DNA from 2 places in the Craurococcus roseus genome. Region 2 is predicted to be linked to the other one. Evidence: predicted binding sites of a transcription regulator. Region 2 holds the regulator's gene; the other holds the start of a gene.

Region 1 (7,369 bases), on a different contig from region 2:
CGTGCACGACGCCTTCGGACGGCCGTTCACGAAGGGTCTCGACAGGGAGTGGAGCGCATCCGAACAGGCGATCGTCATCGCTGTCACGTCGCTCGCTCCCCGCGCGGCACTGCTGGAATTCGACGACCTCCTGGGCCCCCTCGTGGCGTCCGGCAGGGTGGTAGCGGAGGTCGTGGTTGGAGGCCGGTGGCGCGCCCTCAATGATGCCTTGTACCCGTCCGGCCAGCCGGCCCGTTCGTTGCGGCACGCCCTGGGCTGAACGCTTCCGCCCGGCCCTCACGAACCACGCTCCATAGAGGACGGTCATGCCACGCTTGAAGTCGGCCGAAGTCGCCGATCAGATCACCGACGGCGGGTTCGTCACGGTCGACGCCTTCCGGCGCTCCGCAGAGACCTTGTGCCGCCGGATCTCCGATGAAGGCTGGAAGATCGCCCTCGGAACGTCATCGGACCGGCCCGTCTACCTTGTGGAAGGGTTCGATGATGCGACCCTCGACGACCGAGCCGACGCCGTGGAAGTCGATTTGGAGGACGTTCGGGTGAGCGCCACCTGGAACGCGATGTCCGTCCACATCAAGGCCAACGACACTTGCTACGTCCTGAAAGGCAGCGACGATCAGCCCATGGGTCTCATCAGGATCCACCCCGACTTCGACCGCAGCCGCATCCTCCGCTTCGCAAGGCAGCACACGCAGCGTGAGCGCGACCAGCGCCTCTCCAGGATCCAGCAAGACGTCACCGCGATACGCGAGGCCCTCGTGGCCCGAGGCATCATCGCGCCCGAGTGAAGCGTTCATCGCCGGCGCTGGCGCTCCGCTGGCTCGCGAATAGCATCGCGCGATCCTGAAGTGGGAAGGCGGCGGACCGGTGCCCGCCGCCTTTCTCATCAGCCCCCAACGCGGTCGGGTCATCGGTCGACCGGAAGCCGATCCTTCATCGCAGCCGCTGTCCGGTGTCCCAGGCGCAGAACGGGTAGGCGGCCGTCACGCGGGTCGCGTCGCTCTCGTCGAGGACGACGAGATCGCGCCGACGCAGCGCGCCCAGGATCGACGCGACCTCCCGCTCGTCCACGCCGGTACTGGCGGCCGCCCACCTCGCGGATGTCCGGAAGCGGATCGCCGACCTGCGGGCGATGGAGCGGACCCTGGCGGCTGCAGTCCGCCGATGCGACGCGGGCGGGGCGCCCGAATGCCCGCTGATTGAGGCCCTGTCGTCGGGCGCCGCGTTGCCCACCTGATCATTGTGGAGCCGACTCGGGAGTGCCACCTCGCGTTTCGCTTCCACGATCCGGAGGCGGCGGCATCCTCGTGCAGGGTCTTCCCTTCGGTCCCGCCGACGCCCGCCGTGCGACGGCCTGGGCCGCACTTCCCCGCCAGGAACCGGGCGGGCGGTGCGGCGTCCCGTGGCCAGGGAGGGCTTCTTTCTTCGGCTCCGCACCCGTCAGCGTCCTCCGCTCGGGCCGGTCCTCGGCACTCGATTGGAAACCGCAGTCCCGGCACGGCCAGCAATTCGGCCGGCCCCCGACGCGGATCACGTCCCGCCGAGAGTTGACGTATTAAGTTGACGCTGAAGGTTGACGGCCTAGATTTCGAGTGGATCGTCAACCCGAGGAGGCCGACATGGATGCCCAGGGACTGGAGTGGCGGGCCGCCGGCGACCTGCCCGCCGGGTCCGCGGGCATCGCGCGCCTCGCCGCCCGCATCGAGGCCTCCGCCGTCGTGCTGAGCGCCGAGGCGGCCGAACGCGGCATCACGATAGCCCTAGGGGGGAAGCCGGCCGGACGGCCCCGCGCGCCCCGGCGGCAGGCGGCGGACCACCTCGCCTGGTTCGAGTCGGTCGTCTGGTCGTCCAGGCTGCGGCTGGTCGAGATCAAGGCCGCTTTGGAGGCGTTCGGCCGCATGGAGCGGCCCGGCGACGCCGAGGCGCGGGTCGTCCGCTACCTGGCCGACCTCACGCCGCTGCGCGTCCAGCTGGTCAGGTTGTCGCGGAGGGACCCGCGCCGCGCCATGCAGGAGACGGCGAGGCAGCTGGACGCCCTCGACGTGCACCTCGCCTCCGCCGCCGCCCTCCTCGGCGACCCGGGCCTCGCCGACGCCCCGGACGAGGAAGCCGACGGCGGGACGGCGATCGAGGCCCCGGACGACGGCGCGGCGGCGTTCGAGCGCGTCAGCGCCGAACTCCTCGACCGCGGCGGCGGGGGCATGTCGCTCCGCGAGGCGGCGGACGCGCTCGGCACGTCCAAGCAGGCCCTGCACAAGCGCATACACGCCGGGACGGCGCTCGGCATGATGCGCGGGCGGGAGATCGTCGTGCCGCGGGCCCAATTCGCCGACGGGGACGCCAAGGCCGGTTTCCTGCCGGGCATCCCGGAGGTGCTCGCCGCGTTCCGGGAGGCCGGGGAGCGGGGGTGGGGCGCCCTCCAATTCCTCGTGGAGCGGGACCCGAACCTCGGGCGGCCGCCGATCGACGCGCTGCGCGAGGGCCGGGTCGAGGCGGTCGTGCAGGCCGCGAGGGCCCACCTCGGCCTGGACGAAGGCTGACGCCGCCCCGATGCCGGCGGCCGCGGCGACCGGACCGGACCTGCCGGCCGGCGGGGGCTTCCTGCCCCACCGGCTGCCGGCCGGGACGGAACTCCACCGCATACACTGGGCGGAGCGGGATCCCGTGTTCTTCGGGCCCAAGCCCGGCCTCCCGCCGGCGAACAGGTTCGACGCGCCGGCCGGCGAGTACCGGACCTTCTACGCCGCCGAGCGCTTCGAGGGCGCCTTCGTCGAGACGGTGCTGCGCGACCCGCGCCGGCGGCTCGTCGCCCCGGCGAACGTCGCGGCGCGCGCCTGGACGGCGGTGGCGCTGCGCCGCGACGCGGTCCTGGCGAAGCTGTTCGACGAGGGGCTGCGCTGGCACGGCGTGGACGGGTCGATCAGCGCCATGGGCGACTACGGGCCGCCGCGCGCGGTCGCCCTCGCGCTGTTTTCGCGCTTCCCCGGGCTCGACGGCATCGCCTACCGGTCGCGGCACAACAACGGCCTCCTCTGCTACGCGGTGTTCGACCGCGTCGCCGCGGACGACCTGGTCCCCGGCCCCACCGTGGCCCTTTCCGGCCGCATGGACATGGCCGAGCGCGTGGTGCGCGAGCACGGCGGCGCGTTCGACCGCAGCGCCGCGGTCCCCCCGCCGGCCGCCGACTGACCGTGGCCGCCGCGCCGGGAGCCGTTTCCTGCTCCACGGCGGCGCCCGCCGGGGTGGAGTGCGGGTCGCCGGAGTCGACTCCGCCGCTCTCGCCGCAAGAGGCATGCCGGCCCGGTGCGGCATGGTCGCGCCGACCCCGCCGCCCTCCAGCGGCCCCCACGGCGCGTCGAGGGCGCGGCGGCCCGTCGTCCAGCGGTGACTGCATCGGCTGCCCTTCGCCCGCCCTCGGCGCTCCGCGAAGGCCTCCGCAACCGCGGCATCGCCGGCCGGGCCACGACGGCGCTTCCATTTGTTCGGCTTTTGTTCTTATGGTGCGCGGCGACCGTTCAGGACCCGTGATGCTCCACCCCGCCGCGCTCGATCCCGCTTCCCTGCCCACGCCCCTGCTCGGCCGCCTGCTGCCGGCCGGCTTCCCCTCCCCCGCCGACGACTACCTGGACGGCGAGATCGACCTGAACCCCTACCTGATCGAGCGGCCGGCCAGCACCTTCCTGATGCGCGTCGCCGGCGAGAGCATGAAGGGCGCGGGCATCCTGGACGGGGACATGGTGGTCGTGGACCGCAGCGTCGCGCCGCAGTCCGGGCACGTCGTGGTGGGCGTGGTGCACGGCGAGATGACGCTGAAGCGCTTCCACCGCCTCAAGAACGGCCGCGCCGCGTTGCAGGCCGAGAACCCCGACTTCCCGGAATTCGTCATCGGCGAGGAGCTGCCGGCCGAGATCTGGGGCGTCGTGGTCGGCGTGGTCCGCAAGCTGCGCTGACGTGCCGTGGCCGCGGCCCCGCCCTTCGCGCTGATCGACGGCAACAACTTCTACGTGTCGTGCGAGCGCGTCTTCGACCGCCGTCTCGAAGGAGCGCCGGTTTTGGTGCTTAGCAATAACGATGGATGTGCTATTGCCCGAAGCCAGGAGGTCAAGGCGCTCGGCATCAAAATGGGCACGCCAGCGTTCAAGATACGCGATCTGATCGCCAAGCATTCGATCCGCGTGTTCTCCTCGAATTACACGCTCTACGGCGACATGAGCCGCCGCGTCAACGCCGTCATCGCGGACTTCTCACCCGACGTCGAGGTCTACTCGATCGACGAGACCTTCCTCGGCCTCGCCGGCTTCGCCCGCCGCGACCTGCCGGCCATGTGCCAGGACCTGCGCGCCACGGTCGCGCGCTGCACCGGCATCCCGACCTGCGTCGGCATCGGCCCGACCAAGACGCTGGCCAAGCTCGGCAACGCCGCGGCGAAGAAGCGGCCGGAGTTCGGAGGCGTCTGCGATCTGAGCGGAGAGGGCCCGCGCGCGGCGGTGCTGCGCGCCTTCCCCGTCGAGGACGTGTGGGGCATCGGCCCGGCCACCGCCGCCAAGCTGGCCGCGCTCGGCATCGCCACCGCCGCCGGCCTGCGGGACATGTCGCCCAAGCAGGCGCGCGCCCTCGGCACCGTCACCCTGGAGCGCACGGTGCTGGAGCTGGGCGGGCTGTCCTGCCTGGCGCTGGAGGAGGTGGCCCCGCAGCGCAAGGGCATGGCGGTGACGCGCTCCTTCGGCCGGCCGGTCACGTCGCTGGACGAACTGCGCGAGGCCGTGGCCGCCTACGCGACGCGCGCCGGCGAGAAGCTGCGCGCGCACGGCGTGGTCGCCGGCCAGCTCGCCGCCTTCTTCCACACTTCGCCGCACCGGGACGGGCCGCACCACCACGGGCAGCGCTCGACGCGCTTGGTGCCGATGACGGCGGACACGCGCGGGCTGATCGGCGCCGCGCTGCGCTGCGTGGAGGCGGCGTGGCGTGGCGGGCGGGGCTGCCGCTACGTGAAGGCCGGCGTGCTGCTGGACGACCTGTGCCGGCCGGAGGACGCGCCTCCGACCCTCTTCGCGGCCCCCTCGCCCAAAAGCGGCGCGCTCATGGCGGCCGTGGACCGGGTCAACGCCAAGCATGGCCGCAACACCCTGTTCCCAGCGGCCATGGGCATCGAGCGCGGCTGGAAGCTGCGCGCGGCGCACCACTCGCCACGCTACACCACTAGGCTCGACGAGCTGCCGCGCGTGCGCGCTTAGCAGAATCCCTCGAACCGCCTCCCTCCGCTTGCCCGGCATGGGCTGACGTGATCCGAACGGCCTGCGCTACGCCGACTTGGCCCGACCATGCCGCGGCGTCGCGGCTGGCCATGAAGGGGTGCCGTCGAGCGGACGGTGAAGGAGCGATGGCCGGCGGGCATCCACGGCCGCGGCCACCCGGCTCGCGGCCTCCGCCACGGCCTCGTGCTCCCAAACGCGGACCACCGTCCAGCCGGCCGCCGCGAGACGGGCGTCAGTATCAGCGTCGCGGCGGCGATTCGCTTCGATCTTCTCGCGCCACCACCCCGCGTTCGCCTTGGGCCACGTCATGTGGATCGGGCAGCCGTGCCAGAAACAGCCGTCCACGAACACCGCCACGCGCGCCGCGGGGAAGGCCACGTCCACGCTCCGCGTCATCCCGGGCAGCAGGCGGCGGTGCAGGCGGAAGCGGAAGCCGGCCCGGTGCAGGGCCGACCTGAGGCCGCGCTCAAGCGCGTTGTCGCGGCCCTTGGTCGCCCGCATCCGGCGGCGGGCCTGCGGCGACGAGGCTGGAGGGGGAGCGCCCATGGCTGTTAGTTGATGCCGCATCCCCGCGAACACCCCCAAGGCCAAATTGAGTGCACTTACAAAACGTATGGGCTCCGGTTATGCTCCCGCCCCCTCTTCTTCGGATGCCACTCGAGCCCATGGACGGCGGGAGCACAGTTTCTGCCACGGACTTCGACCGCGCCCTGGCCTCGCTCCTGGCGGACCACGAGCGGCAGGGCGGCCGCCTCTCCCAGGCCCAGGTCGACAGGGCCGCGGAGAGGCGCGGCCTCGACGGGGTCTCCCTGCTGGCGCTCTGCGCGGCGCTGCGGGCGCGTGGCGTCGCGGTCGCGGAAGCGCCGGAGGTCCGCGAAGCGCAAGGCCTGGGCAACCAGCGCAAGCTGCGCGCCGCCCTGGTCGCCTTGCCCGGGCTCCGGGCCGCGCTCGCCCACCGCCTCCTGCCGCAAGCGGAGGAGGAGGGCCTCGGCCGGCGGATCGCGCTCGGGCGCCGCGTGGCGGTCGACGTGGCCGCGGGCAGCATCCGCTCGGATTGCCCGGACGCCGCGCGCGCGCTGCGCCTCGCCCACGAGGCGCGCGAGAGCCTCGTGGTGCACAACATGCGCTTGGTGGTCAGCGTCGCCCGCCGCTACGCGCACAGGGGCGGGCTCGACCTCGCCGACCTGGTGCAGGAAGGCGTGTTCGGCTTGGCGCGGGCGGCCGAGCAGTACGACCACACGCTCGGCTTCAAGTTCTCCACCTACGCCGTTTGGTGGATCAGGCAGGCGGTGGGGCGCGCGGCGGACAACCAGGGCCCGATGATCCGCCTCCCCATTCATCGTGCCGAGCAGGTCCGGAAGCTGCAGTCGACCGAAGCCAAGTTCATGCTGACCACCGGCCGGCGGCCATCCATCCCGGAGCTCGCGGCGGAGCTCGATTGGCCGCAGGACGCGGTGCTTCGTGTCAGGCACGCCGCGGGCCTGAAGGTCTTGTCGCTCGACGCCCCGAAATCGGCCGACGAGCCGGCGGCGCCCGGCGCGCGTTCGCTGGCGAGCGCAATCCCGGCGGAAGCGCCGAGTCCTGAGGAGATACTGGTGGAACGACAGCTAGGCCGCGAGTTGCGCGCCGCGATGGCGTCCGTGCCCGCGCGCACGCGCACGGTCCTCGAGATGCGCAGCGGCTTCTGGCCCCCTGGGCCGATGACGCTTGAGGAGGTGGGCCAGCGCTACGGCGTGTCCCGCGAGAGGATCAGGCAGATCGAGGCCAAAGGACTGAAGGCCCTCGGGCACCCGGCGCGCGGCCGTCGCCTCCGCACGTTCCTCGGACCATGAGCGCGGTGGCGCCGCTTATGCGGGACGAAGAAGCCGCGGAGCGGTTCGTGGGCTGGCTCGAAGCCGAGGTCCTCGCCGCGGCGCGGGGCGACCGCGACTCCACGTCCGAGAACGACCCCTCGGGCAAATACTTCCTCGGCCGCCTCGCCTCGGAGGACGCCGTCGCCAACGGCGGCTTGGGCGATCGCGGCGAGCGGCTTGAGCCCTGCGCGATCGGGCTGCGGCTCCGCCCGGCCCTGTCCGGGGCGGGCCCGTGGCACCTGCGTGCCCGCGTCCGGTGCC
Region 2 (7,369 bases):
CCACGGCGGAGGCGCTCGCCCCCCTCGTCCCAGCCGATCGCATCCCGGTGGCCGAAAGCGGCATCCGCACCGACGAAGACGTGCGGCGCATGGCCGCCGCCGGCGCCCGCTGCATCCTGGTGGGCGAGCACCTGTTGCGCCAAGCGGACGTGGCGGAGGCCGCACGGGCGCTGGTCCACGCGCTCTGACCCGCAGCCAGCGAAGGGCATGTGCCGGTGTGGTGCGCCGGGTGGAGGGGTGTGGCCCTCACGCCACTTTGCGTGCCCGTATCGTTGCGGGACATCTAGACACATGCGCGGATGGGGTGCCATCTGCCAAGCCGGATGTCGACGACAACGGTCCTATTTCAGATCCACTACTTCGACCGCTGGGCGGAGAAGGCATTCAGCGACCTGCGCGCCGGCGCGCCACCGAACCACGAATTTGTCGTGCTTATGCACCTGCCCGTCAGCGCGCCTGTGCCCGAGAGGGTGTTGCGCCACCCGCACCACATCGTGCGCACGCCGGAACTCCTCGCCCTGCCCTACCCCGCCAAGGTCGGCGGAGAAGGTTGGAATTTGTGGCACGACGGCCACACCGACCTGATCCTGATGCATTACTGGCGGGCGCATCCAGGCCACGATCGGTACTGGGCCATCGAGTACGACGTCCGCTACACCGGCCCCTGGCGCCGCTTCTTCGCCGCTTTCGAAAACGACGCCAGCGACCTGCTGGCGCCGATGCTCTGCCGCCGGCGCGACTTCCCGGAATGGTTGTTCTGGCCCTCGCTGGTTTCGCCAGGCACGCCCCCGTCCGACGCGGAGGCCGTCAGCAGCTTCATGCCGGTGTTCCGAGCGTCCGGCCGTCTCATGCAGGCGATGGACGAAGCCTACCGGCAGGGCTGGAGCGGCCACCTCGAATGCAGCTTCGCCACGATCGCGGCGACTCGCGGCCTCGCCATCGCGGACTTGGGCGGCGATGGCGAATTCACGCCAGAAGCGCGCCGGGGCCGTTTTTACAGCGGCACCGTGCGCGACGTGTACCGCGCACCGGGTTCCTTCGTGTTCAAACCGACCTTCTTCCGCACTGGTTCACGCCCGGGCATGCTTTGGCATCCGGTGAAGCCGTTCTGGTTCGGGGCGGAATTCCGCCGGGAGTTGCTCGTGGCCCGTTCGGCGGTCGGCCGTGTGATCCGGAGCCGTGCGGCTTGGCTGCTGCCCTCGCGCTGGCGGCCGCCCGGCAGCTTTTCGCGCAACGCCCCGAGCCGGTGAACCAGGGAGTGGCGGTCGGCCCTCGCGGGCGGATCGCGCCGCCTCCTCCGCCGCCGCGCGTCCTCCAAGCGCATGGTTGACGTCGGGTCCGCTCCGCCGGTGGTCACCGCCTCCATCCTGATTGCGGCGCACAACGCCGCGGCCTTCCTCGACGGAGCCGTGTCCTCCGCGCTTTCGCAGACCTGCCGCACGGTCGAGGTGGTCGCGGTGGACGACGCTTCGTCGGACGGGACGCACGACCTCCTCGCCGCCTGGGCCCGGCGGGATCGGCGGCTGACGGTGTTGCGCCACCCGCAGCGCCGCGGCGCGGGCGCCGCGCGCAACACGGCCATCGCGCACGCGCGCGGGCGCTGGCTCGCGGTGCTCGACGCCGACGACGCCTTCCTGCCGGAGCGCATGGAGCGCTTGGTGCCGCTCGCCGAGGAAACGGGGGCCGATCTCCTGGCCGACAACCTCGTGGAGCGGGATTTCGACACCGGCGCGCGGCTCGGCACCGCCTTGCCGCCGGCCGACATGGCTTCGGCCGGGCCGATCAATTTGGCCGCCATGCTCCGGCGCGACCGGGTCGACCTACCGGGGCGGTCCAAGATCGGCTATTTGAAGCCCATCATGCGCCGCGATTTCCTGGAGCGCTCCGGGGTGCGCTACCGGCCCGAGATCCAGGTCGGGGAGGACCTCCTCTTCTACTTCGAGTGCGTCCGCGCGGGGGCGCGCTTCCGCCTCGCGGCCGACCAAGCCCTGTACCTCTACTCGGTGCGCGGGGGCTCCGCGTCGAACCAGGGCGCGGGCGCCCTCCACCTCAGCGCCGCCACGCGCCGGATGCGCAAGCTGGCGCGCGGGCTCGCCGACGCGGAACTGGATGCCTTGCTCCGCCAGCGCCAGCGCGCCGCCGACTCCGATTGCTTCGACCTGGCGATTGAGGCGCGCCGGCCGCGCGAAGCGCTCCGCTACGCGCGCTGGGCGGACCCGGCGCGGGTGGCGCGCCGGCTGGGCATGGCCGCCAACGCCCTGAGCCGGCGCTTGGTAGGCGGCGCTCCCGCACGGGACGGGCGCCTGTGAGCGGCGGCGGTGAAGGGGGCGGCGGAGGCGACCGCTTCACCCATTTCGACGAAGCGGGCCGGGCGGCGATGGTGGATGTCTCCGCCAAGGCGGAAACGGCGCGCGTGGCGGTGGCGCGCTGCCGCGTGGTGATGGCGCCGGCAACGCTCGCCCGCATCCAGGAAGGGCAGGTCGGCAAGGGCGACGTGCTCGGCGTGGCCCGGCTCGCCGGCATCATGGCCGCCAAGCGCACCTCCGACCTGATCCCGCTTTGCCATCCGCTGGCGCTCACCAAGGTCGCCGTGGACCTCTCGCCGGCGCCGCCCGACGCGGTGGAGATCGAAGCGACGGTGGGGCTCACCGGGCGGACCGGGGTCGAGATGGAAGCGCTGACGGCGGTGACGGTGGCGGCGCTGACCGTCTACGACATGTGCAAGGCGCTGGACCGCGGCATGCGCATCGAGGCGGTGCGGCTGGCCCGCAAGTCCGGCGGCAAATCAGGAACTTACGAGGCGGAGTGATGATCTCGGTCGAGGAAGCGAGGGAGCGCATCCTCCAGGCGTTCGCCCCCACGCCGGCCGAAACCGTGCCGCTGGCCGCATCCGGCGGTCGGGTGCTCGCGCGGCCCGTGCCGGCCCGCCTGACCCAACCGCCGGCCGATGTCTCGGCCATGGACGGCTACGCGGTGCGGGCTGCGGACGCTTCGACAGCGGGCGCCGAGTTGCGCGTCGTGGGCAGCGCCCCGGCGGGGCACCCCTTTGCCGGCGCGGTCGGTCCCGGCGAGGCGGTCCGCATCTTCACCGGCGCCTTCGTGCCCGACGGCGCGGACGCCATCCTGTTGCAAGAGGATGCCGAAGCCGACGAAGGCCGCGTGCGAGTGGGCGAGGCGGTCCGCCCCGGCCGCTGGATCCGCCGCCGCGGCCTGGACTTCGAAGAAGGCGAATCGCTGCTCGCGGCCGGCCGGCGGTTGACGGCGCGCGACGTGGGCCTCGCCGCCGCCGCCAACCACCCCTGGCTCACCGTCCACCGCCGCCCGCGAATCGGCATCCTGGCGACCGGCGACGAGATCGCCCTGCCCGGCGAGGCGGTGATCCCGGGGGGAATCGTCAGCAGCAACGCCCACGCCCTGGCGGCGCTGGTGCGCGCCAACGGCGGCGAGCCTTTGGTGCTGCCCATCGCGCCCGACGACGAAGCGGCCATCGCGGAAGCCGCGGCGTCGGCGCGGGGCTGCGACCTCCTGGTCACCACCGGCGGCGCCAGCGTGGGCGAACACGACCTGGTGCAGAGCGCCCTCGGCCCGGAAGGCTTCGCGCTGGATTTCTGGCGAATCGCCATGCGGCCGGGCAAGCCGCTGATCTGGGGGCGACTCGGGCTTACCCCGTTGCTCGGCCTGCCCGGTAACCCCGTGTCGGCGCTGGTTTGCGGCGTGGTGTTCCTGGTGCCGGCGTTGCGGCGCTTGTCGGGCTTGGCCGGCGAGTTGGCGCCGCGGACGATGCGGGCGCGACTCGGGGCGGCGCTGCCGGAAAACGACCGGCGCTTCGATTTCCTCCGGGCGCGGCTGGAAAAGGCACCGGAAGGCGAAATCGTCGCCCTCCCCTTCCCGGTGCAGGACAGCTCCATGATGAAGACGCTCGCGCGGGCGGACGCCCTGGTGCTGCGCGCGCCGCACGCCCCGGCGGCCGCGGCCGGGGAAACGGTGGAGGTCATCCTCCTCGATGATCTGGGTGTTTGAGACGAAATCCATTCCGCACCCTTGGGGAAAACATTTGACGCCATCGTAGAACTTTTATAGAACGTCGTTGACAGTTGCTGATTTGTTCGGTGCCACTGAGGGCACCGGCCCGCGGCGACGGACGGAGGCGATCTGTGCTCACCCGCAAGCAGCACGAGCTGCTCATCTTCATCGACCGGCACCTTCGCACGACCGGCTTCTCGCCTTCCTTCGAGGAAATGAAGGACGCGCTGAAGCTGAAGTCGAAGTCCGGTATCCACCGCCTCATCACCGCCCTCGAAGAGCGCGGCTTCCTGCACCGGCGCGCCCACCGCGCCCGGGCGTTGGAGGTGCTGCGCCTGCCCGAGAACCTGGCGCCGAGGCGCGGTAGCGCCAGCGGCGACAACGCGACCGCGGCCGCCGCCTCCGCGCCCGCCGCCGCTCCGCCCGCGGCCGCTTTCACCCCCAACGTCATCCGCGGCAACTTCGCCGCCCACCTGTCGGGCGTGCAGAAGGCGGCCAACGAGGCTGCGGCCGTCAACCTGCCGCTCTACGGCCGGATCGCCGCCGGCCTGCCCATCGAGGCGCTGCGGGACCAGGGCACCGGCGTCGAGGTGCCGGCGGCCATGCTCGGCGGCGGCGAGCACTACGCCTTGGAGGTCGCGGGCGACTCGATGGTCGAGGCCGGCATCCTGGACGGCGACACCGTGCTGATCCGCCGCGGCGACACCGCGGACAACGGCTCCATCGTCGTGGCGCTGGTGGACGAGAGCGAGGTCACGCTCAAGCGGCTGCGCCGCCGCGGCAACTCCATCGCGCTCGAAGCCGCCAACCCGCGCTACGAGACGCGCATCTTCGGCCCGGACCGGGTGAAGGTGCAGGGGCGCTTGGTCGGGCTGCTGCGGAAGTACTGAGCTTCCTGGGCTACTCCGGCTCGGGCGTCGGCTGCGGAGGCGCTTCGCGCGCCGCCGCCGCGTTGCGCGGCTTCGGCTGCGGCGGCACCCAGGGCCGCGCCCCCCGGGCCTCGCGGTCGCTCAACACGCGCGGCCCCGCCGGTTCCAGCCAAACGGCGTGCGCGCCGTCGCGCCACACGGAAAAGCGGTCCACCACCCGCGCGGCGCACCGGCCGCGCACCGGCTCGGCCGACACCACCAGCGGCGCGCCGGCGCAGGCCCAGGCCGGCGGGTCACCGCGCAGGAGCACCGCCGCGACCGCGCCGGCCGGCGAGGGCCGGATGGCGCACGCGCCGGCCTCGCAGGCGATGGCGCCGCCGGCGAAGGTTCCCGCGCGCTGCGGCGGCAAGAGTTCGGCCGTCTCCCGCCCGTAGAGGCGCAGCCATACGTCGCGCGTGAGGTTGGACGCGCCGGACAGGCGTTGCAGCAACAGTCCGTCCCCGGTTCGCAATGCGATCAGCCGCGCGTCGGCCGAGACCAGCATGTCCGGCGGACGCTGCGCCGCACCCGCCACGAAGCCCGCGACGATCACCGGCACGCCCAGCAAGCGCCAGCGGCTCCGCCACAGGCAAAGCCACGCCATGCCGAAGGCGACGACGCATAGCCCCCCGGCCGTGATGGGCGGCACCGGCACCGCCGCGCCGGGCCAAGCGGCGACGGCGCGCGCCACGGCCAGCACCGCCTCCACGCCCCAGCCCATCGGCGCCAGCGCCAGCCCTTCCAGGCCGAGCGGCATAAGCGCCACCGCCGCCATCCCGGCCGGCATGATCAGGGCCGAGGTGAGCGGCACCGCCACCGCGTTGGCGACCACGCCGTAGAGCTGCAACCGGCCGAAGTGGTGCAGGCCGAAGGGCGTCGTCGCGGCGCCGGCGAGGATGGAGGTGGCGACCGTGCCGAACAGCGCCACCGCGATCCGGCGGCGCCAGCGCCGCTCCGGCGGCGGCAGGCGCGGCCGCAGCCATTCCCAACCGGCGATCAGCGCCATCACCGCCGCGAAGCTCATCTGGAAGCTCGGCCCCAGCACCGCCGCCGGTTGCAACAGCAGCACCACGGCCGCGGCGAGCGCCAGGCCGCGCATGGAGATCGCGCGCCGGCCGGTCAGCAGCGCCAGCGTCGCCAGCGCGGCCATGGCGAAGGAGCGCTGCATCGGCACCTCGGCGCCGGTGAGCAGCATGTAGAACCCGCCCACGCCCAGCGCCCCCACCGCCGCCAACGGCTTGCCCGGCAGGCGCAGCGCCAGCGGCGGCACTGCGGCCAGGGCGAAGCGCAGCACGGCGAAGGAGACGCCCATGACGATGGCGATGTGCAACCCCGACACCGACAGCAGGTGCGCGAGGCCCGAGTCGCGCATGGCCGCGAGGTCGGCGGCGGGTATGGCGCTCTGCCCGCCGGTCAGCAGCGCGGCGGCGATGGCGCCCGCGCCGCCCGGCAGCGCGGCCGTGGTGCGGGCCTCGATCTCCGCGCGCAGGCCGGCCAGGGGCACGCTTTCCGCGCCGGGCTCGACCGAGGCGCGGCCGATGGCGAAGCCGCTGCCGCCGAGGCCCGAGAAGAAGGCCGCGCGCTGGAAGTCCCACGCCCCGGGATAGGCCGGCGGGACCGGCGGGCGGACCAGGGCGCGCACGCTCAGCACGTCCCCCGGGGCGGGTCGCGCCGGATCCTCGCTCCGCAGGCGGACGCGGATGCGGCGCGGCAGGGCCGGCTCGCCCTCGCCGAGGCGCGGCCGTTCCAGCGTGACGCGGCGGCCTTCCGGCAGAATGTCGACCGACGCCACCTTGCCCGTGACGACGACGGCGCCGCGCGGCAAGTCGAGCGGCGCCGGCTGCCGCCCCGCGTGCCAAAGGGCCGCGGCGAAGCCGAGCGCGAGCGCGGCGACGAGGCCCGACGCCCAACCCGCCGCCGCGCCGCGCCATGCCCCGACCAGGAGTGCGAACAGGACGAGTGGCGGCGTCACCCAAACCGCCGCCGCCGGCGGCTCGGCCGGCAACGCGAAGTAGAGGAGCACCCCCGCCCCGAGCGCCACGGCGAACCAGGGGGCGAAGCGCAACCGCTCCGCTTCGGCGAACTGGTGCAGCCATTGCGCGGCGCGTCCTGGTTCCGCCGCCGACACCAGGAGAGGAACGGACGCGGCGGACGGATTTGGCGGCGGCGCAGGCATCGTGTCGAACCTGCCGCGACGCGCGCGCCGCCGTCAACCATAAGGCGAGTTTCGCTGCTCGGTCGCGCGGCGCACCGGTGCCGACCGGGTTTGCGCGCCGTCCCGCCCTTGGCGCTGTCCGGCGCGGGCGTCGCCGGCGATCGTTGCTCTCCCAGGAGGCAAGACCCGCGAACGGCCTTCGTTCCACGACCTCCTCAAGAAGGCCGTTGGGTTCCACGCTTTTGCGGCCGCAACCTGGACGCTTGGATCGGCCGGATGGCAC

Evidence for each region. The regulator LexA, encoded in region 2, represses DNA repair genes until DNA is damaged. The targets are predictions, from matches to a motif close to TGTTCTANNTANGTTC.
Region 1: a site for LexA is predicted at 3,480-3,495, ahead of ABD067_RS17225 (LexA family protein). Genes of this name have one in related genera too.

The regions. Positions count from the first base shown of each region.
Region 1 covers NZ_BAAAFZ010000053.1:99,901-107,269, forward strand. Annotated here, with positions in the region: gene ABD067_RS17200 (hypothetical protein) at 1-259, shown strand, start outside; gene ABD067_RS17205 (hypothetical protein) at 306-788, shown strand; gene ABD067_RS17210 (hypothetical protein) at 934-1,071, opposite strand; gene ABD067_RS17215 (hypothetical protein) at 1,620-2,540, shown strand; gene ABD067_RS17220 (RES family NAD+ phosphorylase) at 2,551-3,189, shown strand; gene ABD067_RS17225 (LexA family protein) at 3,528-3,950, shown strand; gene ABD067_RS17230 (Y-family DNA polymerase) at 3,957-5,234, shown strand; gene ABD067_RS17235 (very short patch repair endonuclease) at 5,301-5,822, opposite strand; gene ABD067_RS17240 (sigma-70 family RNA polymerase sigma factor) at 5,921-7,087, shown strand; gene ABD067_RS17245 (helicase-related protein) at 7,105-7,369, shown strand, end outside.
Region 2 covers NZ_BAAAFZ010000019.1:59,723-67,091, reverse strand. Annotated here, with positions in the region: gene trpC (indole-3-glycerol phosphate synthase TrpC) at 1-188, shown strand, start outside; gene ABD067_RS08715 (hypothetical protein) at 324-1,250, shown strand; gene ABD067_RS08710 (glycosyltransferase family 2 protein) at 1,323-2,309, shown strand; gene moaC (cyclic pyranopterin monophosphate synthase MoaC) at 2,306-2,809, shown strand; gene ABD067_RS08700 (molybdopterin molybdotransferase MoeA) at 2,809-4,020, shown strand; gene lexA (transcriptional repressor LexA) at 4,155-4,913, shown strand; gene ABD067_RS08690 (ComEC/Rec2 family competence protein) at 4,924-7,059, opposite strand.